DNA from 3 places in the Ruegeria sp. AM4 genome. Region 2 is predicted to be linked to each of the others. Evidence: riboswitches for the same ligand, from Rfam matches in the RefSeq annotation. Region 2 holds a riboswitch; each other region holds the start of a gene.

The links. A riboswitch is a leader RNA that binds a small molecule or an ion and turns the genes downstream of it on or off. The one in region 2 is predicted to bind cobalamin.
Region 1: another riboswitch for cobalamin. It lies ahead of ACR0JA_RS14035 (hypothetical protein); the one in region 2 lies ahead of ACR0JA_RS11625 (DUF4198 domain-containing protein).
Region 3: another riboswitch for cobalamin. It lies ahead of ACR0JA_RS00315 (DUF1636 family protein); the one in region 2 lies ahead of ACR0JA_RS11625 (DUF4198 domain-containing protein).

The regions. Positions count from the first base shown of each region.
Region 1 covers NZ_JBQFXD010000006.1:225,900-235,847, forward strand. Annotated here, with positions in the region: gene ACR0JA_RS14005 (SRPBCC family protein) at 1-100, opposite strand, end outside; gene nudC (NAD(+) diphosphatase) at 143-1,126, opposite strand; gene ACR0JA_RS14015 (bifunctional 2',3'-cyclic-nucleotide 2'-phosphodiesterase/3'-nucleotidase) at 1,304-3,190, shown strand; RNA gene ffs (signal recognition particle sRNA small type) at 3,230-3,328, shown strand; gene rsgA (ribosome small subunit-dependent GTPase A) at 3,487-4,515, shown strand; gene ACR0JA_RS14030 (alpha/beta hydrolase family protein) at 4,546-5,406, opposite strand; cobalamin riboswitch at 5,571-5,792, shown strand; gene ACR0JA_RS14035 (hypothetical protein) at 5,884-6,291, shown strand; gene ACR0JA_RS14040 (protein-tyrosine phosphatase family protein) at 6,294-6,797, opposite strand; gene ACR0JA_RS14045 (DNA polymerase III subunit gamma/tau) at 6,967-8,724, shown strand; gene ACR0JA_RS14050 (YbaB/EbfC family nucleoid-associated protein) at 8,958-9,302, shown strand; gene recR (recombination mediator RecR) at 9,364-9,948, shown strand, end outside.
Region 2 covers NZ_JBQFXD010000005.1:73,250-83,197, forward strand. Annotated here, with positions in the region: gene ACR0JA_RS11605 (energy-coupling factor ABC transporter ATP-binding protein) at 1-86, opposite strand, end outside; gene cbiQ (cobalt ECF transporter T component CbiQ) at 83-865, opposite strand; gene ACR0JA_RS11615 (cobalt ABC transporter permease) at 865-1,452, opposite strand; gene cbiM (cobalt transporter CbiM) at 1,449-2,060, opposite strand; gene ACR0JA_RS11625 (DUF4198 domain-containing protein) at 2,067-2,852, opposite strand; cobalamin riboswitch at 2,984-3,187, opposite strand; gene ACR0JA_RS11630 (nuclear transport factor 2 family protein) at 3,326-4,084, shown strand; tRNA gene ACR0JA_RS11635 (tRNA-Ser) at 4,192-4,281, opposite strand; gene ACR0JA_RS11640 (FecR family protein) at 4,913-5,752, shown strand; gene ACR0JA_RS11645 (CHASE2 domain-containing protein) at 5,798-8,047, shown strand; gene hemC (hydroxymethylbilane synthase) at 8,264-9,223, opposite strand; gene hemE (uroporphyrinogen decarboxylase) at 9,332-9,948, shown strand, end outside.
Region 3 covers NZ_JBQFXD010000001.1:63,245-73,192, forward strand. Annotated here, with positions in the region: gene cobN (cobaltochelatase subunit CobN) at 1-904, opposite strand, end outside; gene cobW (cobalamin biosynthesis protein CobW) at 908-1,963, opposite strand; gene ACR0JA_RS00315 (DUF1636 family protein) at 1,960-2,340, opposite strand; cobalamin riboswitch at 2,435-2,640, opposite strand; gene ACR0JA_RS00320 (NAD(P)-dependent oxidoreductase) at 2,748-3,743, shown strand; gene ACR0JA_RS00325 (glycosyltransferase family 2 protein) at 3,876-5,498, shown strand; gene dusA (tRNA dihydrouridine(20/20a) synthase DusA) at 5,853-6,890, shown strand; gene ACR0JA_RS00335 (sulfite exporter TauE/SafE family protein) at 6,919-7,743, shown strand; gene ACR0JA_RS00340 (hypothetical protein) at 7,737-8,522, shown strand; gene ACR0JA_RS00345 (SpoIIAA family protein) at 8,560-9,288, shown strand; gene ACR0JA_RS00350 (hypothetical protein) at 9,577-9,777, shown strand; gene ACR0JA_RS00355 (DUF1289 domain-containing protein) at 9,788-9,948, opposite strand, start outside.

The DNA of each region.
Region 1 (9,948 bases), on a different contig from region 2:
CCCGCCGGACGGCCATGCGCTCGAACCGGTCAAAATCCGAGACCATCGCGAATACGACGTCGATCGGGGCTTCGATGTCTTCCTGCGCTGAAAATTGCATTTCTGTCTGTCTTCTTTGCCCTATTTCCAGTCCAGTTTTGCGTCAGTCCAGACTGTCCGCAAGCCAGTGTTGCAACAGGAAATGGGCAATCGCGCCCTTTCGCGCGGGCAACAGACTGTCATGTTCACCCGCAAACACCTGCATCATTTCGGATTTGGTGACCCACATTGCGTCTTCGATTTCCACCGGATCTATGCGGATTTCGCGAGACAGCGCCTGACCTGCGCACCCCATCATCAACGAAGCCGGAAATGGCCAGGGCTGACTGGCCAGATACTGCACCTCACCGACCGGCACGCCGGCTTCTTCCATCACTTCCCTGCGCACGGCGGCCTCCAAGGTCTCACCCGGTTCGACGAACCCCGCCAGCAATGAATACATCCCTTCGGGCCAGCCGGGCGAACGCCCCATAAGCACCGCGTTTCCATGGGTGATCAGCATGATCACCACCGGGTCGGTGCGCGGAAAGTGCTGCGCGCCGCAAGCCGGGCAACCGCGTTGCCACCCACCCTGCGATATTTCGCTGGCAGCGCCGCACTTGGCGCAGAACCGATGCGTGTCATGCCACCCGATGACCGCTTTTGCAGTTGCCGCCAGTTCGGCGTCGCGCGGCGTCAGCCGGGTCATGATCCGACGCAACTCGGCAAAGACATCGCCTTCGGGCAGGTCGGGATGCTGCTGTTCGGTCTTGTCAACAAAAGCGCCGACATCCGACAGATCGAGCCCCTCGGCCTGCCAGCCCGAAATATCCATCGCAAAGATCGGAGCGTCGTCGCTGTCGCACCCAAGAAAAACCGGCGCCTCAATTGCGCCACCGGTCGCGGCTCGGATCACCTCATGCGTCATCGGGACAAAAGCAAGACGGTCCAGCGCCGGGCCACACACCAACACCTTGCCCCGCCACAGCAACAAGCAGCGAGCCGCCGCGCTTTCGCTTGCTTCGGCCAGTTTAGCTGCGTCGCCGCGAATATGGGCCGCACGGTCCAGACCCGAGCCGCCGAATGTCACCTGTTCCGCGCGTTTCATCTCACTGCGTTCCCTCGATACCGGGGTCAAGGGCTGCCACGTCTTGGCCTCTGGCGCAACGCCGTTTCATCAGGCAATATTGATATGCCGCCGAAAGACCGCAGGGCCGCCCCTGAAATTGCATTAACTCGTTTTTTAGTGAACACAATATTACCAAGACAGTCAGAAGCAGAAATTTTGGACAAGACAGAAAGATCGTCGCAGAGCGAAGCTGACCACCCGTTGGCGCGGGTTCGGATTTTGGCCACTTCGGACCTGCATATGAACCTGGTCGGCCACGACTATTACTCCGATCGCCCCGACGTTCGGATCGGATTTGCCAGAACCGCGACCCTGATCCGCAAGGCCCAACGCGAGGCTGCACAGATGGGTGCCCTGACCCTGTTGTTAGACAACGGTGATTGCCTGCAAGGGACACCGTTCGGCGACTTTGCAGCCGACCAAAGCGCCGCACCGCACCCATTACCGCTGGCCTTTGCTGCGTTGGGCTATGATGCGGTCGGTTTGGGGAACCACGACTTTGGCTTCGGGCTGGATTTCCTGAAACGGGTCGCTGATCAGTTTGACTGCCCGTTGATCTGCAGCAACATGCGGCTCGACGACGCCACACCGATCTGGCAAAGCGCGGCGGTCCTGCCGCGCTGCGTGACCTTGAACGGCAAACCCGAACCTCTGAACATCGGCATCCTGTCCGTCCTGCCACCCCAGACCACGCAATGGGAGGCGCACAAGCTGAACGGGCAGGTCACGGCCACGGATATTCTAACCTCGGCGCGGGACACTGCCATCGAACTGCGACAACAGGGCTGCGATCTCGTGATCGCTCTGGCTCATTCGGGGCTTGGTCCGGCAGAGGCGAAACCCGGTCTGGAAAACGCCGCCATCCCCCTGGCCTCTATGGACGAAATAGATGCGATTATTGCCGGGCACACGCATCTGACATTGCCGGGCTCCGCTCATAATGGGCGGCGCCATGTCGACGCGCGAAACGGTCTGGTGCACGGCAAACCCGTGGTCATGCCAGGGTTTGCCGGATCACATCTGGGTGTGATTGATCTGACGCTGACCCGAAAGAACATCTGGCGCATTGTCGACCGCAAGGCAGAGCTGCGCCCGATTCACTCCCCCGCTGACGGGCCCGCGTCAGGCGTGAAAGAAGACCCCGAGATCATGGCCCTGCTGGCCAAAGCGCACGCAGAGACCCGCCAACGCGTGGCCCGCCCGGTGGGCCGGGTGGATCGGTCGCTGCACAGTTATTTTTCCTTTTGTGCGCTGGATCGGGGTTTGCATCTTTTGGCGGCGGCGCAGGCGGCCGCGCTGCGCCCTTACCTGCGGGACAGTCAGCTCGCGGACTTGCCAGTGCTATCCGCCGTCGCCCCCGCAAAGTTCGGTGGGCGGGCCGGGCCAGCTCACTACACCGACGTTCCTGCCGGCGAAATCTCGATCCGCCATGTGGCTGACCTTCAGGTCTTTCCGAATGAACTGCGTGGCCTCTGTGTCAGTGGCGCGCAGGTTCTCGACTGGCTTGAAATGTCTGCGGGCGTCTTCAACCAGCTCTTCCCCGACGCGCCACAAGAGTTGCACGATCCGGACCGCGCGGGTCACAATCTGGATTTACTCTATGGGTTGGCCTGCGAGATCGATCTGTCACACCCCGCCCGGTTCGATGCCGAAGGCCAATTGAACGACCCGGCGCATCGCCGTATCCGCATGGCATCGATAAATGGCTTGCCCATCGACCCGGATCAGAAGTTTGTCGTGGCAACAAACAACTACCGCGCCAATGGCGGCGGCAACTTTCCGATTGCTGGTCGGGCACAAGTTATCCCGATCCCTTCGCTGCCCGTTCAGAACGCACTGATCGACTACATAAAGAACTCGGCGCGGCCTGACCCGCTCGAATCCGCACCACGGCCGTTTACATTTTCGTCACTGGGTGGCGCGAAGACGATTCTGAGGACCGGCCCGAACGCGCGCGCGCACAGCGCCGAGCTGGCGGAATTCGCCACAAGCGATCTGGGCCTGGATTCGGACGGATTTTTGCGCATTCAACTGACGCTGTGACGGGTTGCCATTTTACCGCCAGGCACCTATATCGGCAGTCGAGAGGTTGGCGCGGGCGAGCGCCTCGCCAACCTGGTCAGGTCCGGAAGGAAGCAGCCACAACGAGCCCCGCTTGGGTCGATGTCCAACCTCTCACTTGAACCTTTCAGCCACAGGAGGGCTTTTATGATTGTAGCAAAGACCCTTCGGGCCGCTCGGTTCTGACTTTTCGATCACCGATCGCGGCCTGAACACGTTTCCGACGGATGTGCATGCGCCATTCGTCAGGATTGCTGTACCTGAGAACAGGCAGATCAATGGATTTTTCACTTTCGGATCTTGGATGGTCCTCTCACTTTGCCGCGCAACACGCGGTCGATCCCACTTGCGCACCCTATCGCATCACCGGCGTTCACCGGGACCGTCTGACAGGCGTGTCGCCGGAGGGCGAAGCGCCTCTGCTGACACCCAATCGGTCAACAGGTGACTTTGCCGTCGGTGACTGGGTTCTGGTCGACGACCAGCAACGCGTTCAGCACCTGCTGGACCGCCGCAGCAGCCTGCAGCGCCGCGCCGCCGGAACCGGGGTCGAGGCGCAGCTGATCGCTGCCAATGTCGACGTGCTGTATATTGTCAGCTCTTGCAACGCCGATTTCAACCTGCCCAGACTAGAGCGCTATCTGGCACTGGCCCACCAGGCCGGATGTTACCCGGTGATCGTTCTGACCAAGGCAGACACCTGCGACGAGCCCGCAGACTATGCCCGGCGCGCCGAAACTCTGGGGCCGTTCCTGACGGTTCTGACAGTCGACGCGCGGGACCCCATGGACATCGCGCAAGTGCTGTCCTGGTGTCCTGCCGGGCAGACTGGGGCGCTGGTCGGGTCATCCGGCGTCGGCAAAACGACACTGGCAAATGGCATGACCGGACACAGCGACGCCACCGCTTCCATCCGCGAGGATGACGCACGCGGGCGGCACACCACAACCGCGCGGGCCCTGCGAAGGCTGCGCAACGGCGGCTGGCTGATCGACACCCCAGGTATGCGCGCGCTGCGTTTGCTGGATGCGCAAGACGGCGTTGACGAGGTGTTTTCGGATATCACGGAACTGGCGCAGAATTGCCGGTTCTCGGACTGCCAGCACGTCTCGGAACCCGGTTGCGCTGTGCAGGAGGCGATCGCTGCAAGCGCGCTCGACGAAGACCGGTTGGACCGGTGGCGCAAACTGCGACGCGAGGATCAGCGCAACTCAGAAACCCTTGCCCAATCCCGCGCCCGCGACAAGGCGTTTGGCAAGATGGTGCGATCGGTTATGCAGGACAAGAAGTCCCGCAAGGGTGTCTGACACCCGGGGGCACCATCAAGGTGCCCCTACTTATCTGGCAATCAAATTTGGCCAGAGCGCTGCGTTCTTGCGCGTAAAAACCCCGATATGACCGATCTCGGACAGGCCAAAATCCTTTGCCGACAACAGATGCCGACGCGCCTCGGGACCGTAGAGGTCCGCAAGCCGCCAGACCGCCTGAGGCGGCACCATCTGGTCATCGTCGAAAGTGAACAGGTCAACCTGCCGACCGGCATCGGGCCAGTTGGCTACGGGCAGCCTATGCCCGATCTCCGGTACATAGTTCTTTGGCGCGGTACACCAGCTCCGCCATTGCCAATAGACCGGAGCCGGTAAGTCCGTTCCGAACCCGGTCAGCTTGCCCGGCAAATAGCCCAGCCCGCGAGTCGCCAATGGCGCGTGGGCGTGCCAGAACAACCACGCCAGCGAGCGATAAGGCCAAGGGTGATCCGACAGGGTCACCAGCCCGGAACAGACACAAATCATGCGATCGATCCGGTCCGCGTCCGGTTGAACCGGCCCCAGCATGGCCCCCACCGAATGCCCGATTGTCCAGTGTTGCGCGTCGGGAAAGCGCCGCCGCATCTCGGCGCGCGCGGCAGGCATGTCAACCAGGGCCCAGTCGGCCATTGTCGTCTTCGAATCCGCCAGCGCCCCCTGCGACGAGAGCCCGAAATCGCGATAGTCATAGGTCAGGCACGCCATGCCCTGTTCTGCCGCCAGCCAGCGCGCGAAATGGCGATAATAGTCTCTGGGTACCCCCGTGGCGCTGTTCAGGACAACGACCGTCTCGGGTTCTGACGCAGGGCTGTACAACCGCGCCGACAGTTTCGCCGGGCCGGATGCGAAATGAAAATCTTCCGTCAGAACTGCAGTCCGGGTGTCCAGCATCGCCGCCTCCGAAGCTCCTTGCATTGTTTCTGAACTAAGTAGTTCACTTTGCAGTCCACATGGTCTGATACGCCGAGTCAACACTTTGCCAAGTTGACCAAACGTCCGCCTGCGCAATTTTCCTCGGGCATCTTTCAATCCGCTTGACTCGCACCGGGCTGGCCCGCTAGCGATTGGGCGATGGTTTCCGCGTCCTCAACCGAGGCCGGGATGAAAAGGGAACACGGTGCGGCCCACTCCGGATTGTCCGGAACACGCCAAATCCGCGACTGCCCCCGCAACTGTAAGCGGAAAGCAATGCCGAGATACCACTGGCCGCAAGGCTGGGAAGGGCGGCAAAGCGACGACCCGCAAGTCAGGAGACCTGCCATCAAAACTGAAACCGAAACTCGGGCGGGGTGTCCGGGCAGGGTCAGACCGCCGGTTGCGGTTTCTCCTGATCGATACCCCTCAGCCCACATGTGCGGAGGGCACATCATGATCTGGAAGACCGAAACGCACCAATTTACGGCAACCGTCTGTCAACGCACCGGCAAGACCTGCCCGGCGCTGGCGCGTGTGGCACGTGCGCTGGTGCAGTCGATCTCGACCGCGGGGCAGGCAACTGCGCGAGATCTGGAAATAGACGGCAGCATCGAACTGGGCCATTGCCCCGACGGGTGCACAGCACGGTTTCGTGCGCAAGCAGACGAAGTCCGCATCTTTTGCGGAACCGGCGAAGCAGCCGATATCGACCGTTTGGATGACTATGCTGACCTGATGTTTGGCACCGAATTCACGACATTGCCGTCGGGCGCGATTCCAAATCCGCCTTGCGCGATGCTACAGGCTCTGGCAACCGCACCAAAGGCTCAGGCAACGACAGAATCGCAGGTCAGAATCTGAGGTTATGAGGCAGCAAGCGCAACAGCTGGCGCGATGGCCCAATGCAACTGGTCATCCGTCTCGACCGCGCAGGGCCGCAAGGCGCGCAGGCGCGTCAGGGCGGTATCCGGGTTCTCGCCGCATTCCACCATTAGGCGCAGCACGATCATGCCTGACCGCCCGCAGCCACCGCGGCAATGAACGAGTACACGACCCCCGCCTGCCAATGCCTGACGGGCCGAGGCGCTGACCCGTTTCCAGCGTTCGCGGATTTCCGCCGATGGCGCGCCAAAATCCTCGATCGGCAGATGCGCCCAGCGGCTGGCGCGGCTTTGCACGTCGCGCCCAAAGTCGCGCGCGCCATCCTTGATCATCTCGACCTCGGTGGTCATGGAAATCACCAGACCCGGCTGCCATCCGGCGACCATCTCCAGATCGCCGAGATAGTCCCCTCCCCGCCCTGGCATTGAACTTAGCGCAAGCGAGCCGCCGCCCACCTGCAATGCATGGATCACCATCTGAGACATCTTTGCGTTCCCCCCGAAACGTAGATCAGAAAGTCTTACCCCTGGCCTATGAATCGGAGATTTTACCTGCGCCGGTCGCGTTTCCAAAACAAAAATCCTGGCGACCCGCTGTGGACGCGGGCGGCGGGGGCCTCTACGCTGCGGTTTGAACGAATCCAACCGAGCAGACATGACCGACACACCCAGCCCCGCCTATCAGGTTCTCGCCCGCAAATATCGCCCGGAAACCTTTGCCGATCTGGTGGGTCAGAACGCCATGGTGCGCACCCTGAAGAACGCGTTCGAGGCGGACCGGATCGCGCAGGCCTTCATCATGACCGGCATCCGGGGAACCGGTAAGACCACAACTGCGCGGATCATCGCCAAGGGCATGAACTGCATCGGACCGGACGGCAATGGCGGCCCAACGACCGAGCCCTGTGGCCAGTGCGAACATTGCACTGCGATCATGGAAGGCCGTCATGTCGACGTGATCGAGATGGACGCCGCCAGCCGCACCGGAGTGAACGACATTCGCGAAATCATCGACAGCGTCCGCTACCGCGCTGCCAGCGCGCGCTACAAGATCTACATCATCGATGAGGTTCACATGCTCTCGACCAGCGCCTTCAACGCGCTGCTCAAGACGCTGGAAGAACCCCCTGCGCATGTGAAGTTCATCTTTGCCACGACTGAAATTCGCAAGGTACCGGTCACGGTCCTTTCGCGCTGCCAGCGGTTCGACCTGCGCCGGATCGAGCCCGAGGACATGATCGGCCTGCTCAGCAAGATCGCCTCGGCAGAAGGTGCCCAGATCGCCGAAGACGCGCTTGCGCTGATAACCCGCGCCGCCGAGGGCTCGGCCCGCGACGCGACCTCGCTGCTGGATCAGGCGATATCGCATGGCGCTGGCGAAACCAGTGCCAATCAGGTCCGCGCCATGTTGGGGCTGGCCGACAGGGGTCGGGTGCTGGACCTGATGGACATGATCCTGCGCGGCGATGCGGCGGGCGCGCTGACCGAACTGAGCGCGCAATATGCCGAAGGCGCCGATCCGCTGGCGGTTCTACGCGATCTGGCCGAAATCACCCACTGGGTCTCGGTCGTCAAGATCACCCCGGATGCCGCCGAGGATCCAACGGTGTCGCCCGACGAGCGTGCGCGTGGGCAACAGATGGCCGAGGCCCTGCCAATGCGGGTGCTGACCCGCATGTGGCAAATGCTGCTCAAAGCTCTGGAAGAGGTTTCCGCCGCGCCCAACGCCATGATGGCAGCCGAGATGGCCGTGATCCGCCTGACCCATGTGGCGGACCTGCCCAGCCCCGAAGAACTGGTAAAAAGATTGCAGGATACCCCGCCACCGCCAAATGGTGGGCCGGGTCGCGGTCTACCGGCCGCCTCGCAGGGTAATATTGCGCCACAGGCAACCGCCCAACCGACTCTGACAGCCGCACCACGCGGAGCCGCAGGCGCGCCTTCAGCCGCTTTGGCGCAGGACGTACAGACCGCTCTGGCGCGCTATCCGACCTTCGAGCACGTGGTCGAACTGATCCGGTCGAACCGGGACGTCAAACTGCTGGTCGAGGTCGAGAACGGCGTCCGTCTGGTCTCGTACCAACCCGGCCGGATCGAGTTCACCCCGGCCGAGCAAGCACCGACCGACCTGGCCCCCCGTCTCGGATCGGCCCTGCAACGCTGGACCGGGAACCGCTGGGCCGTGTCGATTGTCTCGGAAGGCCAGGACCCGACCATCGCGGAACTCCGCGACGCGGCCGAGCTTGCCCTGCGCACTGAAGCCGAAGAACACCCTTTGGTACAGGCCGTTTTGGCCCAGTTTCCAAAGGCGCGGATCACCAAGATCGAAACCCCCGAACAACGCGCGGCACAGGTCGAAACCGAAGCTCTGCCCGAAGTCGAAGACGAATGGGACCCGTTCGAGGAGGATTAAGTCTCCGCTCTGACACCTGAAGCCCTCCCGCACCTGCCACGGGCCATCGGCTTGCGCCGATACCCCTGAGCAGCTTTGGGCCCGGCCCGCGCAGACACAGCCTGCGCGGGCCGGGTCCAACGAGAGGAAAGACCCACCAAAGACCTTGGCGACAGGCGGGAGCAGCCTCTCCCCTTGTGCCCGACGAATGCCATCCGTATTTAGGCTGCAAACAGATTTACAGGAGAATACCGATGCTCAAAGGACTCGGCGGTCTGGGCGACATGGCCAAGATGATGAAATCCGCCCAGGATTTGCAGACCAAGATGACCGACATGCAGGAAGAGCTGAACACCATCATGGTCGTCGGCGAATCCGGCGCCGGGCTGGTCAAGGCGACGGCCACCGCCAAAGGCGAATTGAAAGGTCTCGACATCGATCCGTCGATCTTCAATGGCGACGACAAAGAAGTGGTCGAAGATCTGATCCTCGCCGCGATCAAGGACGCGCAGACCAAAGCCGCCGAACGCTCTCAGGCCGAGATGGCCAAGCTGACCGAAAGCATGGGCCTGCCAGCAGACATCAAGCTGCCGTTCTGATCTTCATCTTTTTGAAAATACTCCCGCCGGAGGCTCCCTCCGGCGCCAGACAGGACAGGCCGTGAGCTCGAACAGCGACATCGACAACCTGATCGACCTGATGGCCAAGCTGCCGGGCCTCGGCCCCCGCTCGGCCCGCCGCGCGGTCCTGCACCTGATCCGCAAACGCGCCCTGCTGCTGACGCCGCTGTCGGACGCCATGCAGCAGGTCGCCGTCACCGCCCGTGAGTGCCTGAACTGCGGCAATGTGGGTACCACCGACATCTGCGACATCTGCGAAAGCGAGGACCGCGCGACAGGCGAGCTGTGCGTGGTCGAAGACGTCGCCGACCTCTGGGCCATGGAGCGCGCAGGCGTGTTCAAAGGCCGCTATCACGTGTTGGGCGGCACGCTTTCGGCGCTGGACGGCATAGGCCCGGACGACCTGCGCATTCCCCGATTGAAAGATCGGGTTGTGGCCGAAGGGATCACCGAGATCATCCTCGCGCTCAACGCCACCGTCGATGGCCAGACCACCGCGCATTACATAGCCGATCAGCTGGAGGGTCAGGTCCGTCTGACCTCATTGGCGCAAGGCGTGCCGATCGGGGGAGAGTTGGATTATCTGGATGACGGGACTATTACGGCAGCGCTCAGGGCGCGCAAG
Region 2 (9,948 bases):
GCGTCTAGCGTCAGGCAGGCCCCATTCAGAACGGGGTCCTGTCCGGGATAGGCAAAGCAGATGCTGTCCAGCGCGATGAGCGTCATGCGAAATCCACAATGATCAATGCAAGACACAGCGCGCCGAGCCCGAGGCCGAAGGCAATGTCCCGACGAGTCAGCGAATAGTCTTGAAGCAGCAGCATCTGACCCGAAAAACCCCGACACTTCATCGCGCCAAGGATGCGTTCGGACCGCTCGATGGCCCGTACAAGCATCATACCCACCAGATAGCCAAAGCTGCGATAAGTGTGCCAGTTCGTACCGGGCCGAAAACCACGCACTTTCATCGCGGCCCGCAGACGTTGGTATTCTTCGTGCAGCACATCGATATAGCGGATCGTGAACATCAGCAGATGCACCAGCGTCTCGGGGCAGCGCAAACGATGCAGCGCATGGCCCAACGCGACCGGTTCCATCGTGCCGACCAGCACCATCAGCGCCAGGATCACCGCATTTGCGGTAAGGGCAATTTCGACGGCCTGCCAAACGCCCTGCCAACTGGCGGTAAAGCCCCAAAGCGAAAAGATCGGATCGCCGGGCACGGAAAACGGCAACAGCACCAGCATGAATATGATGAACCCGTCCATCATCGCCATACGCTTCAACGTCGAGCGCCATGGCAGGCGGGATACCGCAAGCAGCGACAGCGCGATCATCAACGCTGAGGTCAGCGCCACCAGCGAAGACAACGCGACGACAACAATCGCAAACACACAGGCCATGACGATGCGCATGCGAGGATCGAGAGGGGCAATCATTCCCTGCCGTTCCGGGCCGACAGCCCCGGCCAATGCCTTGTCCTGTGACCCCAGTACGTGTGCCATCAGGAAGACCGCTTTCGCCGGGCGGCTATATAGAAGCCAACCCCGAACAGGCCGAAGATGTACCCGATCCCGCCAAGTATGGATTGCAAATCGTTGTGTTCGCGATAGGCGGCGATCTCACGCCGCAGCGGGTGGATTTCGTCTCGCACGGCCTCTGCGATGAGCCGCCGTTCTTCGTCGGTCAGCGATGCCACCGACCCGCTGCCAGCCGTGGTTTCGGCAGAAACCGCTTTACTCTCGGAGAGGCCTTCCTTGCCGACTGCAACGCCCATGATCCCGGCCACGTCCTGCGCCGACATGACAACTTCGGCCACATGGCCCGCGCCAAGATCGGCAAAGAACGTGTGCGCTATGGCTGTAGTCGGCGTGAACAGGAAAAACCCATCCGCACCGGTCACCGTGCGGCCCAGTTCCGACCCATCCGGACCAGTCACGATCACCTCGGTATCGGTTGCCATGTCACCGTTGGAAAAGCCAATCTCTCCTTCGATGGCGTCACCCGAGGCAAAAACCCCGGCGATCACCTTATGTGCGAAAGCGGGCAAAGGCGCACAACAGATGGCAAAGATCAGAGCAAACCGTATCATGCGATTGTCCTTGTGGCGAATAGCTCGGGTTTGACCTTGCGCGCCAGCAGGACGGCAAATCCGGTCAGCACCGCCTCGATTACCATCACCGGGATATGGGCAAAGAACACGAGTTTCGCCGCAGGCAGGAATGCATCCCCCGACAACGCCAGCGATATGCCAACCATGATCGTCGTGGCGGCAATGGCAAACGCGCCGCCAACTCCACCCCAAATTGCACCGGCCACAGGTGTGCCGCGCCCGATCAGTGGCCGGAACAACATTCCGGCCAATACCGCCGGCAAGGCGATGTTGAGCGTGTTGATACCCAATACGGTCAACCCGCCAAAGCCAAAGAACACCGCCTGCAGCAACAGGCCCACGAACAGGGCCGGAAATGCGGCCCAGCCGAGCAAAAGCCCGGCCAGACCGTTGAGGATCAGATGCACTGACGACGGCCCGATCGGCACGTGAATCAGTGAAGCCACGAAAAAGCTGGCCGAAAGCACCCCGGCTGTGGGGATACGGTCCAGATCAAGCGACCGCAGCCCGATGGCGATCCCACCTGCGGCGGCGACCGCACCGCCGATCACGACCGGGTTGGACAGGGCACCGTCGACGATGTGCATCCGGGGTTACTCCAGATCCCAGGCGCGGATCCAGATCACCGCATCCTGGCTCAGTTCCTTGCCCTCATGCTCGGTCGCGGGGCCCGAACCAAGTGCTGCAAATCCCCAGTATCCGGCTTTTGGAACCCCGAAGGAGAAATAGCCATTGGCGTCCGAAATCGCGACAACGGCACCGCCGGGCATTGGCGATACGGTCGGATCCGAGGGTGCGGCGCTGTCCATTTTCGGCTCTGCTGCCATGTACTCGATCTCGATCTCGGCCCCGGCGACCGGTTGACCGTCGGCCAGTACCTGACCGGTAAAGGTCGAGCCCGCGACGATGTTGTAGGGCTTGTTCAGCGGGATGATCTCGGTCGGCAGACCTGCGGGATTCATCCAATCGGTCGGCAGCTCATTGCGATTCAGGAACGCTTTGGTGATCTGCTGGATATAGATGTCCTCGGATTCCTCATAATAAGGCTGAGGCACCGTGACCATGACATAGTCGCCCGACCGCTTGACCGGCACCGACCCTTTGAAGGCCGCACCTTCGTTTTCAGGGCTGGTGAAGCGCACAGGCTCCAGCGTCTCTAGCAGGTCCGTTTTTTCACCATTGTGGATCACATAGAATTCCTGCGGCTTTTCCAGATCCATGACGTGGCCGTTTTCAAACGGGTGCCAGAAGATCAGCTTGACCGGCACATCGCCCGGCGCATCAATCATGGTGTCCGTGGTGTACTCCAGCAGAAAATGTGCTTGCGCGATCGCTGGAATAGTCAGCGCAACCGCAGCCGTGCAGAGCAGCTTTTTCATGGGGTCTTCTTCCTTGTCCCGACGTGCCAACCCCGGCACGCATTCTTGTTTGACACCAGGACGGTCCGAGCCTGCTCCCGTATTCGGGGCAACAGACCCGACGCACACCCCGGCGTCAGTGACACACCCCTTCCGAGGGTGCACATCCGGCAGGTCTCCTGACTTGCGGGTCAAAGCGTTGGGCTGGCCTTCCCGGGAAACCCCAGTGGCATGTCAGCCCTGCTCGCCGCCTACAGTTGCGGGGGCAGTTGCGGCATTGGGTGTTTGTCTGACAAAACCCGCACCGCATTCCCTTTTCTCCGGGCAAACCCGGAACCGGACACGCGACCGCAGATGCCAGACTCGGGTATCGTCCGTCAACCAAAATTCAGTCGGTGAGTGACAGCATGATACCCAGGTTATTTTCGAACACAGGCATAGTTTGGTGCTAATCTGACTCGCGTGCAAAGGCCTCCAGAACGGGATGAAATGACATGGCATCGAAAAAAGACCTGCTCAAAAAGCTGTTGAAAGGCATCGAGACCGGAGATCCCGAAGCCGCAACCGTAGTCAACGAAGCCAGATACATTCAGCACAATCCCCAGACACATGAAGGCAGCGAGGGCTTGGCCAATCTGTTCGCGCGGTTGGCCAAAACGAATCCCCGGGTCACATTCATGAGGGTGTTCGAAGATGGTGACTTTGCTTTTGCGCATAACGAATACGACTTTTCCAGCCTGCGCGCCGCGTTCGAGGTCTTTCGGTTCGAGGATGGCAAGGCGGTCGAACATTGGGACAACATCCAACCCCTCAAAGGCCCAAACCCGTCAGGTCGTGGCATGTTGGACGGCAGCGCGGACACCACGGATTTGGACAAGACCGAGCAGAACCGGGATCTGGTGCGCCGGTTTGCCGAACAGGTGCTGGTTGGTGGTCAGACCGACTTGCTCGCGACATTCGTGCATGCAGACCTGATCCAGCACAGCCCCGAACTGGGCGACGGAGCGGACGCCTTTCGCGCCGCATTGGACGCGGTCCAGGACGGTACGCACCTGATCCAGCACCACAAATTGCATCGTGTGTTGGCTGAGGGCAATTTTGTCCTGTGCATGTGCGAAGGCAGCAAGGCTGGGGTTCATACCGGTTTCTATCACCTGTTCCGCGTTCACGATGATCTGATCGCCGAGCATTGGGACACAGTCGAAACCATCGCTCCGCGCAGCGAATGGAAAAACGACAACGGAAAATTCTGAACGCGGACAACGGATTGGGTCCCGAACCGCAAAACGCGATGGTAACAAATAAACTCCCGGCAGAGTGGGTCGGATTACGTTCGGGAATATTGTGTGAAAGTGATGGGTGGCGGAGACGAAGGGATTCGAACCCTCGAGACCCTTCCGGGCCTACTCCCTTAGCAGGGGAGCGCCTTCGACCACTCGGCCACGTCTCCGCCGACGGGTATATCCTTGCAAGCAGCGGGAATACAAGACGAAATTTCCATGTGGTGCTGTATCTCGGTAAATCTGCAGAACTTGTTGATATTACGGTGAAACACCGAGAATTGCATTTGCGCGCGGCGGTGCATCCCGGGTGAACGCCGACCATCTCGAACAGAAAACCGCGTCGGCTGGTGGACTTGTGATGAGGGCTTGTGCTGAATCAGCGATTACGTGTGCGGATTGAGCCGTCGGTTTCAACCAATTGTTCATCAAAACACCGTTGATGCTGGCGAGCCTCGGAACGATTTCGACAGGTCAGCCGTGAATCCATGACCCCATAAGGCCTCGGGTGCCGACCCGAAAGGGCCCAATACTTGCCAAACATATCTGTTTCAGTGCATATTTGTTCAGATTTTAGAACATAAATGACCAAATAAAGTAAGCATTCTGAGGTGCAAAATCGGGCGTGGGGCGTTTGTCGCCCCAACGGGAACCTTTGGGGGAAGGGACTTGGTTTTGGCCTGGGTAAAAGTTTTTGTATTCGCATTATTCATTGTGACGCTACCGGCGTCGGTATCAGCCGCAATCGGGAAAGTGCTAAGCGTCAAGCCTGGCGCCGAAGTGGTTCGTGCGGGAAAGACCATGACCCTGCGCAAGGGAATGGATGTGGCATCGGGCGACATGATTACCACGAACCGGTCGGGTGTGGTGCAGTTGATCTTTGTTGACCAGACCAAGATTGCCGTCGGTCCAAACGCCAAGATGGTGCTGGATGTGTCGATGCTGCGCGGAAATCGCAAGGCCAAAAGCTTTGCGGTACAGGCTTTGGGTGGAAGCTTTCGATTTATTTCCGGCAACAGCAAAAAGCGGGCCTATTCCATCAAAACGCCAACAGCCACGATGGCGGTGCGGGGAACAACATTCGATATCTGGGTGCCGTCCGGCAGCCAGAGTGCGATGCTGGTTCTCGAAGGCGAGGTGCAAATGTGCAGCCTGCGAGGCGGGTGCCGTCGCGGGGATTCGCAATGCAGCATGTTTGCCACCGGCCCGTCCGGGGGGGTCGGCCAGCCGGTCAACGCTGCGCAATATGACAAGGCTGTGTCCAGCGGGTTTCCTTTCCTGCAAGCACAGCAGCGGTTGCTGCCGCCGTTGCGGGTGAATATTGGTGGATGCTCGGGGACCGAGGCGCTGGCCCCACGGGTGCGTGCGGAAACGCAAGAACCACGTCAGCGCGAAGAAGCAGAGCAACCCGAAGCGGCCCGATCATCCGCTGGCACAAGATCGGCAAGCCGTTCGGCTCCGACACGATCCGACCCACCTACCACGCGTGCCGAGGCGCGGGCTGGCTCGACGACGAGTGCCAGTTCCACGGCCGGTAGCGTCAGCGTGTCGGTGAACCTCTCAGATGACGGACCGGGTGGGTCAGGTACGTCCGCCAGTGCGACGGCCGGAGGAATTACAGCCGAGGCCGAAACGAGATAGCCGCGATGAAACCTGTCTCGTCCCCTTTGCCCACAGGAGTTTGGCGTGGCGGGTAACGCCAAAGGTTCGTTGGCGCGGCGGCTGGGTTTTCGCTTGGTCGGGCTGGGTTTGATCCTGTTTGGCTGCTTCATTCGCGTTCTGGACCCCTATCCGGTTCAGATGTCGCGCTTCATTTACTTCGATGTCTTGCAAAGGGTCTCGCCACGCGCCTATGACCCGGATCTGCCTGTGCGGGTCGTCGATATCGACGAACGATCCCTGGCCGCTTGGGGTCAATGGCCCTGGCCGCGGACGCAACTGGCGCAGATGGTCGAGCGTCTGGGCCATTATGGTGCAGCGTCCATTGCCTTTGACATGCTGTTTGCCGAACCCGACCGCTATAGCGTGTCGCGGCTGTTGCGGGACCCTGCGCTGGCGGATGTCCTGCGGGCGGACCGGGCTGCTCGGCTACTGGACAACGATGTGATGTTCGGTGCGGAAGTGGCCAATTGGCCTGTTGTTATGGGCGTCGCAGCCCGATCAACCGACAGCGGCACCGTCGTCGCGCCCAAGGCCGGGCTGGTTGAAATCGGTGAACAACCTGCCGCCGGTCTTGTGAGTGTTCCGCACTGGACCCCTCTTGCGCCGCCCTTGGGCGACGACGCGCTGGGGATCGGAGGCGTCAATGTTTCGCCCCTGGATGGGCTGGGGGTGGTCCGACGCGTGCCGGTGCTGTGGTCCGGTCCCGGCGGCGTCATGCCTGGCCTGGGTGTCGAAGCGCTGCGCGTTGCCATGGGTGAGCCTGTCTATTTTGCCGAAGGGTCGCAGGATGAGGTTGGCATCATGCTGGCGGTCGGCATCGGGGACTTCCTGCTGCCGACCACGGAAAACGGCGAGATCTGGGTGCGCTACAGGCGCGATCATCCGGGCCTTTATCTTTCGGCAGATGATATCATGCAGCGCGATGACGACCCCGATCTGAGGGCCCAGATCGAGGGGCGGATCATTTTGGTCGGGACCTCGGCGGCGGGTCTGTTCGATATGCGCGAGACGACGCTGGGCGAATCCGTCCCTGGTGTGTCGATTCACGCGCAGATCATCGAGCAAATCATTCTGGGGGACACGCTCAGCCGGTCCGACGTCACCGCGGCGCTGGAGTTGCTGGCCTTTGTCATTCTGGGCATGGTGGTGACGTTCGTGATGTCCAGATACGGCGCGGTGGCATCCTTTGTCGCCGGTGGGGTGGCCGCTGCGGCTGTGATCGTGATCAGTTGGCTGGCGTTTCAAAACCACTCGGTTCTGTTTGACGCGACTTTTCCGCTGGCGGGCGGGATGGCCAATTTCGGGCTGTTGGCGGGCTACCTCTTTATTTCGACCGAACGCGAAAAACGGGTCATTCGCCGCACATTCTCGCACTATGTCGCGCCCGAGATACTGGACGAGATGGAGGCCAGTGGTCATCAGCTGAAACTTGGCGGCAACTCGCAGGAGATCACGGTGATGTTCTCGGATATCCGCGACTTCACACCTTTGTCCGAATCCGTTTCAGCCACCGAATTGGTCACTTTGCTGAACGCTCTGTTCTCGGAAATTGGGGATCAAATCCTGATCGAGCGTGGAACCATCGACAAATTCATCGGGGATGCGGTCATGGCATTCTGGAACGCGCCCGTGCCGGTCGCGGATCATCCGTTACGTGCGGCGCAGGCGGCGTTGCAAATGCGCCGGGCGCTGGCCGATTTCAATGCAGCACCCATCATGCGCGGACGGCCCGCCCTTGCCCTGGCGACCGGTTGTGCGACGGGCGCTGCTTGCGTTGGAAATATCGGTTCGCGCCGCAGGTTCAACTATACCGTCATCGGCGATGTCGTGAATGTCGCCGCACGGATCGAACAGACCTGCCGCCATGTGGACTATGACATTCTGCTTTCAAGCGCGATCCATGCGGCGGTTGGTCAGAAACTGGCGATGTTGGAGGCCGGGTTCGTTGACCTAAAAGGCAAGGCCGAGCCCGAGCCGGTCTTTGTGCTTGTCGGCGACCGAGCAATGGCAGAGTCCCGGGATTTTCAGGCGTTGCGCAGCAAGCACCAAACTCTGATTTCCGCGATCCGTGAACATCGACCGCGGGATGAGGTGTCCGGCCTTTGCCGCGCGTGTTCAGCTTTGGCCGTCGATCTTGAGCCTGGATTGAAACGGTTCTTCAACGCATTGCCGCGAAGGATCGTGGATTTCCAGGCCGCAAGTCGGGACGGGCAGGTCGAATTCAGCCACCATGATGCTGCCGGTCGGGTCGAAAGACTGCGCTCGGGCAGCTAAAGTGCCATAACGAAACGGGCCGCGGCGTTTTCACGCTGCGGCCCGTCGTGTTCGGTCAGATGGATCGGTCTCGCCCCCTCGAATACTATCTAAAACAAAACCGGCTAAAACTTTCGATATATTCGAGACTGATCTGACATCCGAACCGGAACACCCTCATACTGTACCATCGAAGCGGGGCGTTCAGTGAAGAAGTTCACATTAAGGTAAAATTTTTCAGGCCCGCCACTCAAAAAAACCGGGACCCGCTTGTTTTAGCAGAGAATTTGCCAGTTCGCGGCCCAGATCAGCGGCATCTTCGGCTGGGCCTTCAATCGATTCAGAGATGGATTCGGACCCGTCAGGGCGCAAAACCTGACCGCGAAGACGCAGGGAATTGCCGTCAAGCTCGGCCAACCCGGCAATCGGCGTTTCGCAAGACCCGTCGAGCCCGGCCAGCAAGCTGCGCTCGGCGGCAAGCCGGTCGGCAGTTGTGGTGCAATGAATGGCCGCCAGCAGTTCACCCGCACGCTTGTCGTCAGCGCGTCTTTCGATCCCGATAGTGCCTTGCGCTATGGCTGGCAACATGGCGTCGGGGGAAATTGCGGTGGCAGGAACATCCTGCATTTGCAGACGACGAAGACCCGCCATTGCCAGAAAGGTGCAGTCGGCGACCCCATCGGCCAGCTTCTTCAGCCGGGTCTGAACATTGCCGCGAAACTCGACCACGTTCAGGTCCGGGCGGCGGTTCAGCAATTGCGCGCGCCGCCGCAGCGACGAGGTGCCAACCACCGCGCCCTCGGGCAGGTCCTCGAGCGTTTTCAGTCGGGGCGAAATGAAGGCGTCGCGCACATCTTCGCGCGGCAGGTATGTATCCAGCACCAATCCATCCGGCTGCTCGACCGGCATGTCTTTGGTCGAATGCACCGCGATATCAATGTCGCCGCGCAGCATCGCCTCTTCTATTTCCTTGGTGAACAGACCCTTGTTGCCGATCTCTTTCAGCGGACGGTCTGCGTCGATCATTGCCCGATTGTCACCGGTGGTCTTGATCACCACGATCTCGAACGCCTCTTGCGGCAGATCAAAGGCGATGCCAAGACGCTGGCGGGTCTCATGGGCCTGCGCCAGCGCCAGCGGCGATCCGCGTGTTCCGATTTTCAAGGGCGATGCGGGTGTGGGAAGTGACAGACTCATGCGCCAAGCTTTAGTCGCGTCACATTGCCCTGACAATGGGGGCAGAGCTTGACAAATTGCCACTGAGGGCCGACCCGTTGCCGCACAGCTGTAGAATTGGGGACAGGCATGGCCGGGAAAAAGAAATTGCTGCGGGCGCTGGCAGGAGAGGCGCAGGATGTGCCCCCGATCTGGATGATGCGGCAAGCAGGGCGGTATCTGCCCGAATACCGCGCGACGCGGGCGCAAGCCGGGGATTTCCTGTCGCTGTGCTATAACCCCGAACTTGCCGCCGAGGTCACGTTGCAGCCTATTCGCCGCTATGGATTTGACGCGGCGATCCTGTTTGCCGACATCCTGCTGGTGCCGCAGGCGCTGGGGGCTGATCTGTGGTTCGTCACTGGTGAAGGACCTCGGTTGTCGACCATAACGCAGCAATCGGATTTCGACGCTTTGAAGCCGGTGCATGCGATCCACGAAACCCTTTCGCCGGTTTATGAAACCGTGCGCATCCTGTCGCGCGCATTACCATCCGAGACCACGTTGATCGGATTTGCAGGCGCGCCCTGGACGGTGGCGACTTATATGATCGCCGGGCGCGGCACCCCCGATCAGGGGCCGGCCCATGCTCTGCGCGAGCAGGAAACCGTGCTGTTCGAGGCGTTGCTGGACCGGATCACCGCAGCGACGATTGAATATCTGTCCGCCCAGATCGAAGCAGGTGCCGAAGTGGTCAAGATCTTCGA
Region 3 (9,948 bases), on a different contig from region 2:
CGGCCCATGCCTTGCGGCGCGACGTGGCCAGCGCGACCTGAAACACTGGCACATTGGCAGCGTCCAGAGGCGAGGTGCCCGACGCGCCCTTTCCCGAGAACGAGGTCGCATTGATGATTGCCGACGGGTTCATCGCAACCACCTGTTCACGCAGCCAGTCTGCGGCTGCTGGCGCTTTGAGGGATGGTGCGAACAAGCCAATCGCTTCGAGCCCGCGCGCGCGTAAGCTGCGGATCAGGGCCGCGACCGGGGCGGTATCGGCGGAGGTCAAATAGGCCCGATAGAAGGTCACAAGGATGCGCCTTGCGTCGCCCGAGAACGCCTTGTCCGCCGGGATGACACCGCGATCCGGGCACCATGCGCCGCAGTCGGGTATGGTTTTCGCACCCATCACCGGCCCGGCGTACAACCCCGCAGCCAAGGCCATCTGCGCCAGGGCGGCCTGTGCCGCGACTTCTCCTCCGGTGTCGCACAGATGCGCCAGACGTCGCAGGGTAGAGACGGGCAGCGTGGAATAGTCGTCCAGCCGTGTATCCTCACGCCCATCGGCGGGCAGAACGGCCAGAGCAATGCCTTTTGCCTGCGCCAAGGCCAGAACCTGCTGCAAGCCATAGGCCCAATAGGGCACGCCCCCGATCAGACGGATCAGAATGCCTTTGGCCCCCTCCAAGGTCTGTTCGACATAGGTATCGACAGATAGCGGGTGTTTCAGCGCCGTCAGGTTGGCCAGCCGCAGCGTCGGCATCCGTCCCTCGGGACCACCTCCGCGATGCCAGCCCGCCGCGAAAGCGCCGAGGTCACTGTCGGAGAAGGACAGCACCACCAAATCCGCTGGGCTCTGGCCCAGATCGGTTGGGGTCTCGGTTTCCTCGAGCCCGTGGCTTTCGCGGAAGACGACGTGCATGGCTTACTCGGCGGCCTCTGGAACACCCACGAGGATACCGCGGATTTCGGCTTCCTTGATGTCGTCATGCTCTGCAATGACAACCAGACGCGAGCGGCGGTCTTCGCCCGGCTCCCACAGGCGGTCATATTGGTGACGAACGCGGGCACCAACGGCCTGCACCAGCAGGCGCATCGGTTTGCCCTGAACGGCGGCATAGCCTTTGACGCGCAATATGTTCAGTTCCTTGGCCAGACGTTCGATATTGGCAACCAGAGCCGCCGGATCAGACTGTTCGGGCAGTTCGACGATGATGCTTTCGAAGTCGTCATGCTCGTGATCGTGGTGACCGTCGTGATGGCTGGGGCGTGCCGCCATATCATCCTCTGCGGCCGCTTCCAAACCCAGAACAACGCGGACATCCACGGCACCTTCAGCCACTTCGACCACGGGCAACGGACGGGGCGCTTCGGCTGCGATGATCGCTTTGGCTTTGGTGACGCCTTCCGGGCCGGCCAGATCGGGCTTTGTCAGCAGGATAATGTCGGCGCAGGAAATCTGATCCTCGAACACCTCGGACAGAGGCGTTTCATGGTCGATCGAGTCGTCAGCCAGACGCTGAGCATCCACCGCCGCCACATTCGGGGCAAAGCGTCCGGCGGCGACCGCCTCGGCGTCAGCCAAAGCGATCACGCCATCAACGGTGATTTTCGAGCGGATATCCGGCCAATCGAAGGCTTTCAGCAGCGGCTTGGGCAGGGCCAGCCCCGAAGTTTCGATCAGGATGTGATCGGGGCGCGGCTCGAGCGCCATCAGCGCCTCGATCGTGGGGATGAAATCATCGGCAACGGTGCAGCAGATGCAGCCATTGGCCAGTTCCATGATGTTTTCCGCCGGGCAATCCGGGATGGCGCAGGATTTCAGGATGTCGCCATCCACGCCCACATCGCCAAATTCGTTGACGACCACAGCCAGACGCTTGCCCTGCGGATTCTGCAACAGATGCTTGACCAGCGTGGTTTTTCCCGCGCCAAGAAAGCCGGTGATCACAGTCACGGGGAGTTTTTCGAGATTGCTCATTTCAGGGCTCCATTAGGGGGAATGCGGGCCGCACAGTTTTTGCGGAAATGTTCGGGGCGTTCGCGCCATTTGACCAGACCGTCTTCGGTCGCAAGGTATTTGGTCGCGCCGTCAACGATCACATCAACATGATCGGTTTCGTTCAGATGTTCATAGACAAAGGTCCAGCGATCCGGGCCACCACGCAGCACGATCGAACACCCCTCGTCACAATTCGACAGGCACTCGACAGCTTTCAGGGTGATGCCCTCGGGCAGGCCAGCCTGTTCTAGCGCTTGATGCAGCAATGTACCGGGGCGCTGTGCGTCATCTTCAACGGGCAGCCCGCGACGGCAGGTGGTGCAAACCAACAGTTCGACCGGAGCGGTCTCGGTCATGTCTCTCATCCCCCCAAATCCTCTTCGTGGGGGACGGGGTTTCATGCGGGCCACGTATTGCGACATGGACCCGACACCGGAACACCCCGTCCGGTTTCAACTTCGGGTGTTGGCAGGTCTCCCGGCTTGCGGATGTCAGAGGGTCACTCTGGCAGGTGTCCCGCCTTCCCGGCCATAAGGCCAGTGGCATTGGGCACCTTCTCCGGTCACGGTCGCGGGGGCGGCTGCGTTTGACGGAAGAACCGCTGACGCATTCCCTTTTCATCTGCTGCTGCAGACACCAACGGATCGGACATGCGGCACCAGCGGGCGCGTTGTCAAGCGTGTCGCGCTCACGGATTGCACAGGGTGATGAAAAACGACCTGCCAGCGTCGTTCGGCGGCATGATTTGCGTTGGTACATCGTGCTGCCATGGTCGAGAAATTCGAATGCGGAGTATCGGACTATGAAAGTAGGGTTCATTGGCCTTGGAAATGTTGGCGGAAAGCTTTCGGGCTCGCTGCTGCGCAACGGGATCGATCTGACGGTTCATGATCTGAACGCGGATCTGGTCGCCGAGTTTGTGGCCAAAGGGGCCAAAGCGGCCGAAAGCCCAGCGCAACTGATGCGTGACTGCGACGCGGTCATTACCTGCCTGCCTTCGCCCGCTGCCTCGGATGCGGTGATGCAGGAGATGCTGCCCGAGGTCGGACCGGGCAAAATCTGGATGGAGATGTCCACCACAGATGAGGCCGAGGTCAAGCGTCTGGGCGCAATGGTGATCGAACAGGGCGGTGCTGCGGTGGATTGCCCGGTTTCGGGGGGCTGTCATCGGGCCGCGACGGGCAATATCTCGATCTTTGCAGGCTGTGATCGCGAGACATTCGAACGCATCCTGCCGTTTCTGACCACGATGGGGCGGCGCATCCTGCATACGGGCGAGCTGGGCTCGGCCTCGGTACTGAAAGTGATGACAAATTATCTTGCTACCGCCAATCTGATCACCTGCGCCGAAGCTTTGGTCACCGCCAAGGCCGCCGGAATGGACCTGAACACGACCTACGAAGCGATCAAGATCTCGTCGGGCACCTCGTTCGTTCACGAAACCGAAAGCCAGGTTATCCTCAATGGCTCGCGCGATATCTCATTCACGATGGATCTTGTGAAAAAGGATATCGGCCTGTTTCAAGAGGTTGCCGACCGGGCCGGAGTTCCCCTTGAAATCAACCCCTTGATGATCAAGATCTTTGAAGACGGCATCGCCCGGTTTGGTGACCGCGAGCTTTCGCCGAATATCATCAAGCGACTGGAAGAGGCGACTGGCCTGGACATTCGCGCACCCGGATTTCCGGCCGAGATGGCCGATGATGAACCCGAAGAGCCAGGCTATGAGGTCGTTCCGGCGAACCGGCAGGCTGTCTGAGGGCGGCGCGCTTTCGTTGTCGGTGGTCCAACCCAGGCGCCTTTGGGCTGCCTTCCGGGTTGGACAAAAACTTAAGGCTATTTTAAACACATAACCAATAGTCCGTAAGTGGCACAGGCAAGCGAGCGTAATATGACGGATGAGACCTTTCTCATCGTGACAACGATGAAGAACGAAGGACCTTTCATGATCGATTGGGTGGCCTATAACCGCTCAATCGGATTTGATGACATTCTGATCTATACCAACGATTGCTCGGACGGGACCGCGGCCATCGCTGACCGCCTGCAAGAATTGGGCTGGGCCCATCACGAACGCAACCCTGTCAGCCCCAAGGAAAAGCCACAGACGGTCGCGTTTTCCAAAGCCCGACGCCACCCTAGCTATCTGGCCTCGGACTGGATACTCAGCCTGGATGTCGACGAATACATCAACATTCGCGTCCCCGGCGGTGATATCCGCAGTTTCGTCCGCGCCAGTGGTGATGCCGACGCGATCTCGATGTGTTGGCGCATGTTCGGGCAGGGGGGGCAGCGTGAGTTCGTAGACCGCCCCGTGCCCGAGACCTTTTTTCACGCAGCGCCAGAGCACAAATATCCGCATCAGAAGGCGAAGGGTTTCAAGACGCTGTTCCGCAACAATGGCAAGTTCAACCGGTTCCGCGCCCACAGACCGCGCATAGACGAGCAACACGCGCCCAACCCCGAGGCACCTTATGAAAATGTACTGTGGCGCGATGCGGGCGGGAACGAGTATCCCGCCGATCAGGTCAAATGGCGCGCTTGGCGCGGGTTCAGCCACGAATATGCGCGTATCCATCACTACGCCGTTCGCAGCACCGACAGCTTTCTGGTAAAACGTGATCGTGGCCGCACCAACCACATCAGCCAGGATCAGGGGCTGGATTATTGGAACATGATGAACCACAACAATGTCGAGGATCGCTCGATCCTGGGGCATATGCCTGGCATGCACGAGATGCGTGCAAAGATGATGGCTGATGAAAAGCTTGTCGAACTTCACGAACGCGCCTGCAACTGGCACAGAACCAAAGCCGGAAAGCTCAGGCGGCGCGCGGATTGGACCGATTTTGTTACGGCCCTGCAAACCCCGCTGGACGAGCCGGAAAAGGCCGCTGAACCGGTCGCGGACCCTGTCACCGCACCCGTGCGACGCGGCAAGCGCGCCATGCAACGCGAGCGCAAGGATGGCCTGCGCCGCGAGTTGCTGGAACTGATGCCAAAGGGCAAGCTGAGCATCGAGATCGGCGTCTGGAAGGGCGAATTTTCCGAGATCCTGCTGGAAGGGTTGCAACCGTCCAAGCTTGTTCTCATCGATCCCTGGGGCGTTCAGGAAGACTCGGGCGATGGCGTCTCGCTTGCCGGAGCGCGCAGCAAGAAAGACATGGATCGCATCTACGAATCCGTCAAGGAAAAGTACCGCGATGAGATTGCCTTGGGTAAGGTTTCAGTGATCCGCGATTTTTCGGTCCCGGCGATGGACCAGTTCAAGAATGGAAGTATCGGTTTTGCCTATGTGGACGGCGACCATTCCTACGAGGGCGTCAAGGCCGATCTGAAGGCGATCCTGCCCAAGATGATGGTCGGCGGCGTCATCATGCTGGACGATTATCACCGTAAGGGATGGTGGAAAGACGGTGTCATGCGCGCTTTCCACGAGTTTTTGGGTGAGAATTCGGCAGATGTACGCCTCAAGGCGATTAAAGGCGCGCAGGTCGCGGTGCAAAAGATCTAGGTCTCTTCCGGCTTTGAAATGATCCAGAACGAGCGGCAATGCACAGAGGTCAAGCCAGGACGCTCATTGGGTTTTTTCGATATCGTCCAATATGGGCGTTGGTTTACGCTTACACATTTGGCGTTATGAACACGGAAACCTGCGACACCTTGATTGCGGCTTTCTTCAGTAATGAGCGGTCGGGCTTGGCTGCCGATTACTCTGGCTCAGCCAGATACCGAGGCACACATGGATGATTAGGCCCGCAGACGGGGCGGTGTTCTGTTGGTTCAGTTGTGCTACACGGTAGCAACTCAGAATCGAAAACCGCCAAATGTCCTGGCAATACGATCGGATACCCCGGAACGTCGTGCCATGTGGAAATTTGGGGGCGAGGTTAATATTTTGAAAAATAACGTGAAAACCGCTTCACGCCTTTCGGTGGCGCCGATGATGGACTGGACCGACCGCCATTGTCGCTTCTTTCATCGCCTGCTCAGTGCGCAGAGTTTGCTGTACACCGAGATGGTGACAGCGCCTGCGCTGGTGCGGGGCGGAGCGGTGCATTTGCTGGACTACAACCCGCAGGAACATCCCGTGGCATTGCAATTGGGGGGATCTGATCCGCAGGAATTGGCGCGGGCTGCCCGACTGGGGGCCGAGGCGGGGTATGATGAGATCAACCTGAACTGCGGGTGCCCTTCTGATCGGGTTCAGTCGGGTACGTTTGGGGCCGTTTTGATGAAAGAGCCAGAGCGCGTCGCCGATTGCGTCAGAGCGATGCGCGAGGCGGTGGACGTCGAGGTGACTGTCAAATGCCGGATCGGCGTGGACGATCAGGACCCTGCCAAGGTGCTGCCTGACTTTCTGGGCAAAATCCAGGCGGCTGGGTGCGCGCGGGTCACCATCCACGCGCGCAAGGCGTGGCTGCAAGGGCTCAGCCCCAAGGAAAACCGGGATATCCCACCGTTGGACTATGACCTTGTTCACCGGATGAAGGCCGAATTCCCCGATCTTCATATCTCGATCAACGGGGGCATAACCACGCTCGCGCAGGCGCGCGCGCATCTTGAGGCAGGGTTGGACGGGGTTATGATCGGGCGTGCCGCCTATCATCAGCCTGCCGAGGTTCTGGCCGATGCGGACCGGCAGATATTTGGTGCGGGAGGCAGTGTCGACCCCGTCGATGTCGTGTACCAGATGGTGCCCTATATCGAACGTCACCTTGCCAAAGGTGGGCGGTTGCATCAGATCACCCGGCATATGCTGGGTTTGTTCGCAGGGCGTCCTGGCGCGCGCGGCTGGCGTCGTGCGCTGTCCGAGGGTGCCGTGCAAGAGAATGCTGGCCCCGAAGTGATGTTGCGTGCTTTGGAAAGCGTGGTACCTCTGTCGCAGGTGGACAGGGCGGTTTAGGACGGCCCCCGGCCGGGATGGGAGACGAATGCCCGAGACGATGTTGCTGGCCCAGATGCTGGGCCTTTTGCTTGTGATCGGCGCTTTTGCCGGGGTTTTGGCCGGGTTGCTTGGCGTTGGCGGAGGCATCGTTCTGGTGCCTGCATTTTTCTATGCCTTTCAGACGCTTGGGTATGGTGGCCCGCAGCTGATGCAGATGTGTCTGGCGACATCTCTGGCAACGATCATCGTCACCTCGGTTCGATCGGTGATGAGCCACAACAAAAAGGGCGCGGTGGATTGGGACATCCTGCGCAGCTGGGGGCCAGGGATTGCTGTTGGGGCGGTCATAGGCGTCCTTGTCGCGTCATATCTGCGGACCGAAGTGTTGCAGGCTCTGTTTGGCGTGCTCGGCATGGTCATCGGCGCTTATCTGGGGCTGGGCAGGTCAGAATGGCGCTTGGGCGATGCGATGCCGAAAGGTTTGCGCCGGGGCGCCCTGTCGCCGTCGGTTGGGTTTTTGTCGGTGCTGATGGGCATCGGCGGTGGCAGCTTTGGCGTGCCGCTGATGAGCCTTTACAACACGCCGATCCACCGGGCGGTGGCGACCGCTGCGGGGTTTGGCGTGATCATCGCCGTGCCATCGGTGCTGGGTTTTCTGTTTCTGTCCATCGCGCCCGAGCATCGCCCACCGCTGACGGTTGGCGCGGTGAACCTTGTGGCGTTTGGGATCGTGATCGCGATGACGATGACCACGGCCCCGTGGGGGGTGAAACTTGCGCACGCTATGGACCCCAAGCCGCTACGTCGGGTGTTTGCAGTGTTCTTGACGCTGGTCGCACTGAACATGCTGCGCAAGGCACTGGGATGGTAGATGCGTTTCAGCAGAAGGGCTGGGCGACTTTCGAGCATGATCCGGCTTTAGCCCGCTGGGTGGCGCAGGTGCTGCCTGTGGCGCGGGCAGCAGTGACTGATCCCCGGAATGCTGCCTGGCACGATTGCGAAGGCACGTGGTTCATAGGCGTCGACGCGCTGGACAACGACGCCGACGGTCGGGTGGACGGCTCGCAACCTTTGTCCGGACATGCCCTGGATTTCGTCACCGGGCTGTATGGCCAGATTGCACTGCACAAAGCTCAGGTCTCGGTGATCTACCCAGGCTATCCCAAACCGCGACGCGGCGAGAGCGACGCGGCTGCCCGCTACCGCGTACGACGCGATGCGGCTCATGTAGATGGGCTGAAGCCAACCGGGCCTGACCGCAGGCGGCACGTGGACGAACCACATGCCTGGGTTCTGGGTATACCGCTGACCGAGGCCAGTACCGATGCCGCACCATTGGTGGTGTGGGAGGGCAGCCATAGGATTTTGGGCGACGCGTTTCGGCAGGCTCTGGCCGGCATCGTGCCGGACGCTCTGGACCGGACCGATCTGACAGAGATTTACAAGGCAGCGCGTCAGCAGGCATTTGAACGCTGTCCGCGCGTCGAACTGCCTGCCAGGCCGGGTGAGGCTTATGTGCTGCATCGCCATAGCCTGCACGGGGTTGCTCCGTGGGGTGCGGAGGCCAGCGCCGGGCCCGATGGACGGATGATCGCCTATTTCCGCCCCGAGATGCCGGGCGGAGTGGCCCAATGGATCGAATCCCCGTAACCTCCTGCCATTGCTAGGATTCGGAAGGTTATTTTGGATGATTACGGTACAAACAAATTCCGACGGCGCGCTTATTGAGGTCGAGCTGTCTGGCGAAGTGACTAGCGCCGATTACGCAAACACTCTGGTGCCTGCGATCGAAGCCGCACTTGCGGAACACGATGCGGTGCGTCTGCTGGCCATCGTGACCCCCGAGTTCAAAGGCTATGACCTTGGCGCTGCGTGGTCCGATACCAAACTTGGCCTCAGCCATTGGCGTGGATTCGACCGGATCGGTGTCGTTGCGGATCAGGGTTGGGTGCAGACCAGCATACGTCTGGCCGCGCCGATTCTGCCTTGTCCGGTGCACGTCTTTTCGATGAGCGAGTTGGAATCCGCCCGCCGCTGGCTGCGTGAATCTCTGGGTGCAATCCATGTAACCGATCTGGGCGGTCCGTGCATTCAGATCAGCCTGATGGGAAAACTCGACCCCGAGGAATACAAGCAAGCGCAACGCGATCTGGACACGCTGCTGAGCGATCGCGAGGGGTTTCGCCTGCTGATCGATCTGCGGGAATTTGATGGCTGGCAGGGTTTGACAGCCCTTGCAGCGCATTTCCGGCTGGCGGCGGGGCATATCGGAATGCTGGATCGCGCCGCGATTGTCGGCGATCAGGGCTGGCAGAAAATGGCCCAGCGAATGGCCAGTCATGTGCTGGGAACACGGACCGAGTATTTTCCAACAGACAGATTCGAAGACGCCAAAGCGTGGCTTGCGGCCGGGTAGCTCAAAATCGCTAAAGCAATTGGAAACAATACCTTGCAATCAGTAGTTGTTGTGCATTTTTTAAGTTACGCAACGGAATGTCTGAAACCAAAAACCTGTTCTTGACTGGTCGGTCAAATAACTTAATTTTCCGTTAACTCCCGCATTGTTGGGGGCAGAATTTGAACCTGAATAGCACCGCTGTGGGCCACCACTCACTCGTATCTTTGGCCTGCGGCTTTTACCCCCTCGAAGTCCCGGGGCCACGCTCCCGCAGCGGTGCGCGCGAGTTTGTTTATGGGAAATTACATGACGCTGCGCAGGATCTTCAACCGCATAGTCGCGATAGGCAATTCCAACGGCAGCGCTAATCTTGAGGCAATCCCGCCGTCGAAACTGCGGGTAAGGCGGACAATCGTTCAGACCGAATTGGTGGCGTTGTTCCACGACGATTTGCAGGCGCACGACACCGTTCGCCACCCGACATTGGACCAGCAGCCGAAACCCTAAACTGTTGAGGTCAGGACCCGCTGAGGCGTGCCGCTCGCCCACCGCGCCGCTTGGTAAGGCGAGGTTTGCGGTCAGGCAATTCCTGCATGATTTCGGCGCGCTCGGTGCTGTCCATCTTGGACCAGCGCGCGATCTCATCAACGGTGCGATAGCAACCGGTGCAGATGCGCT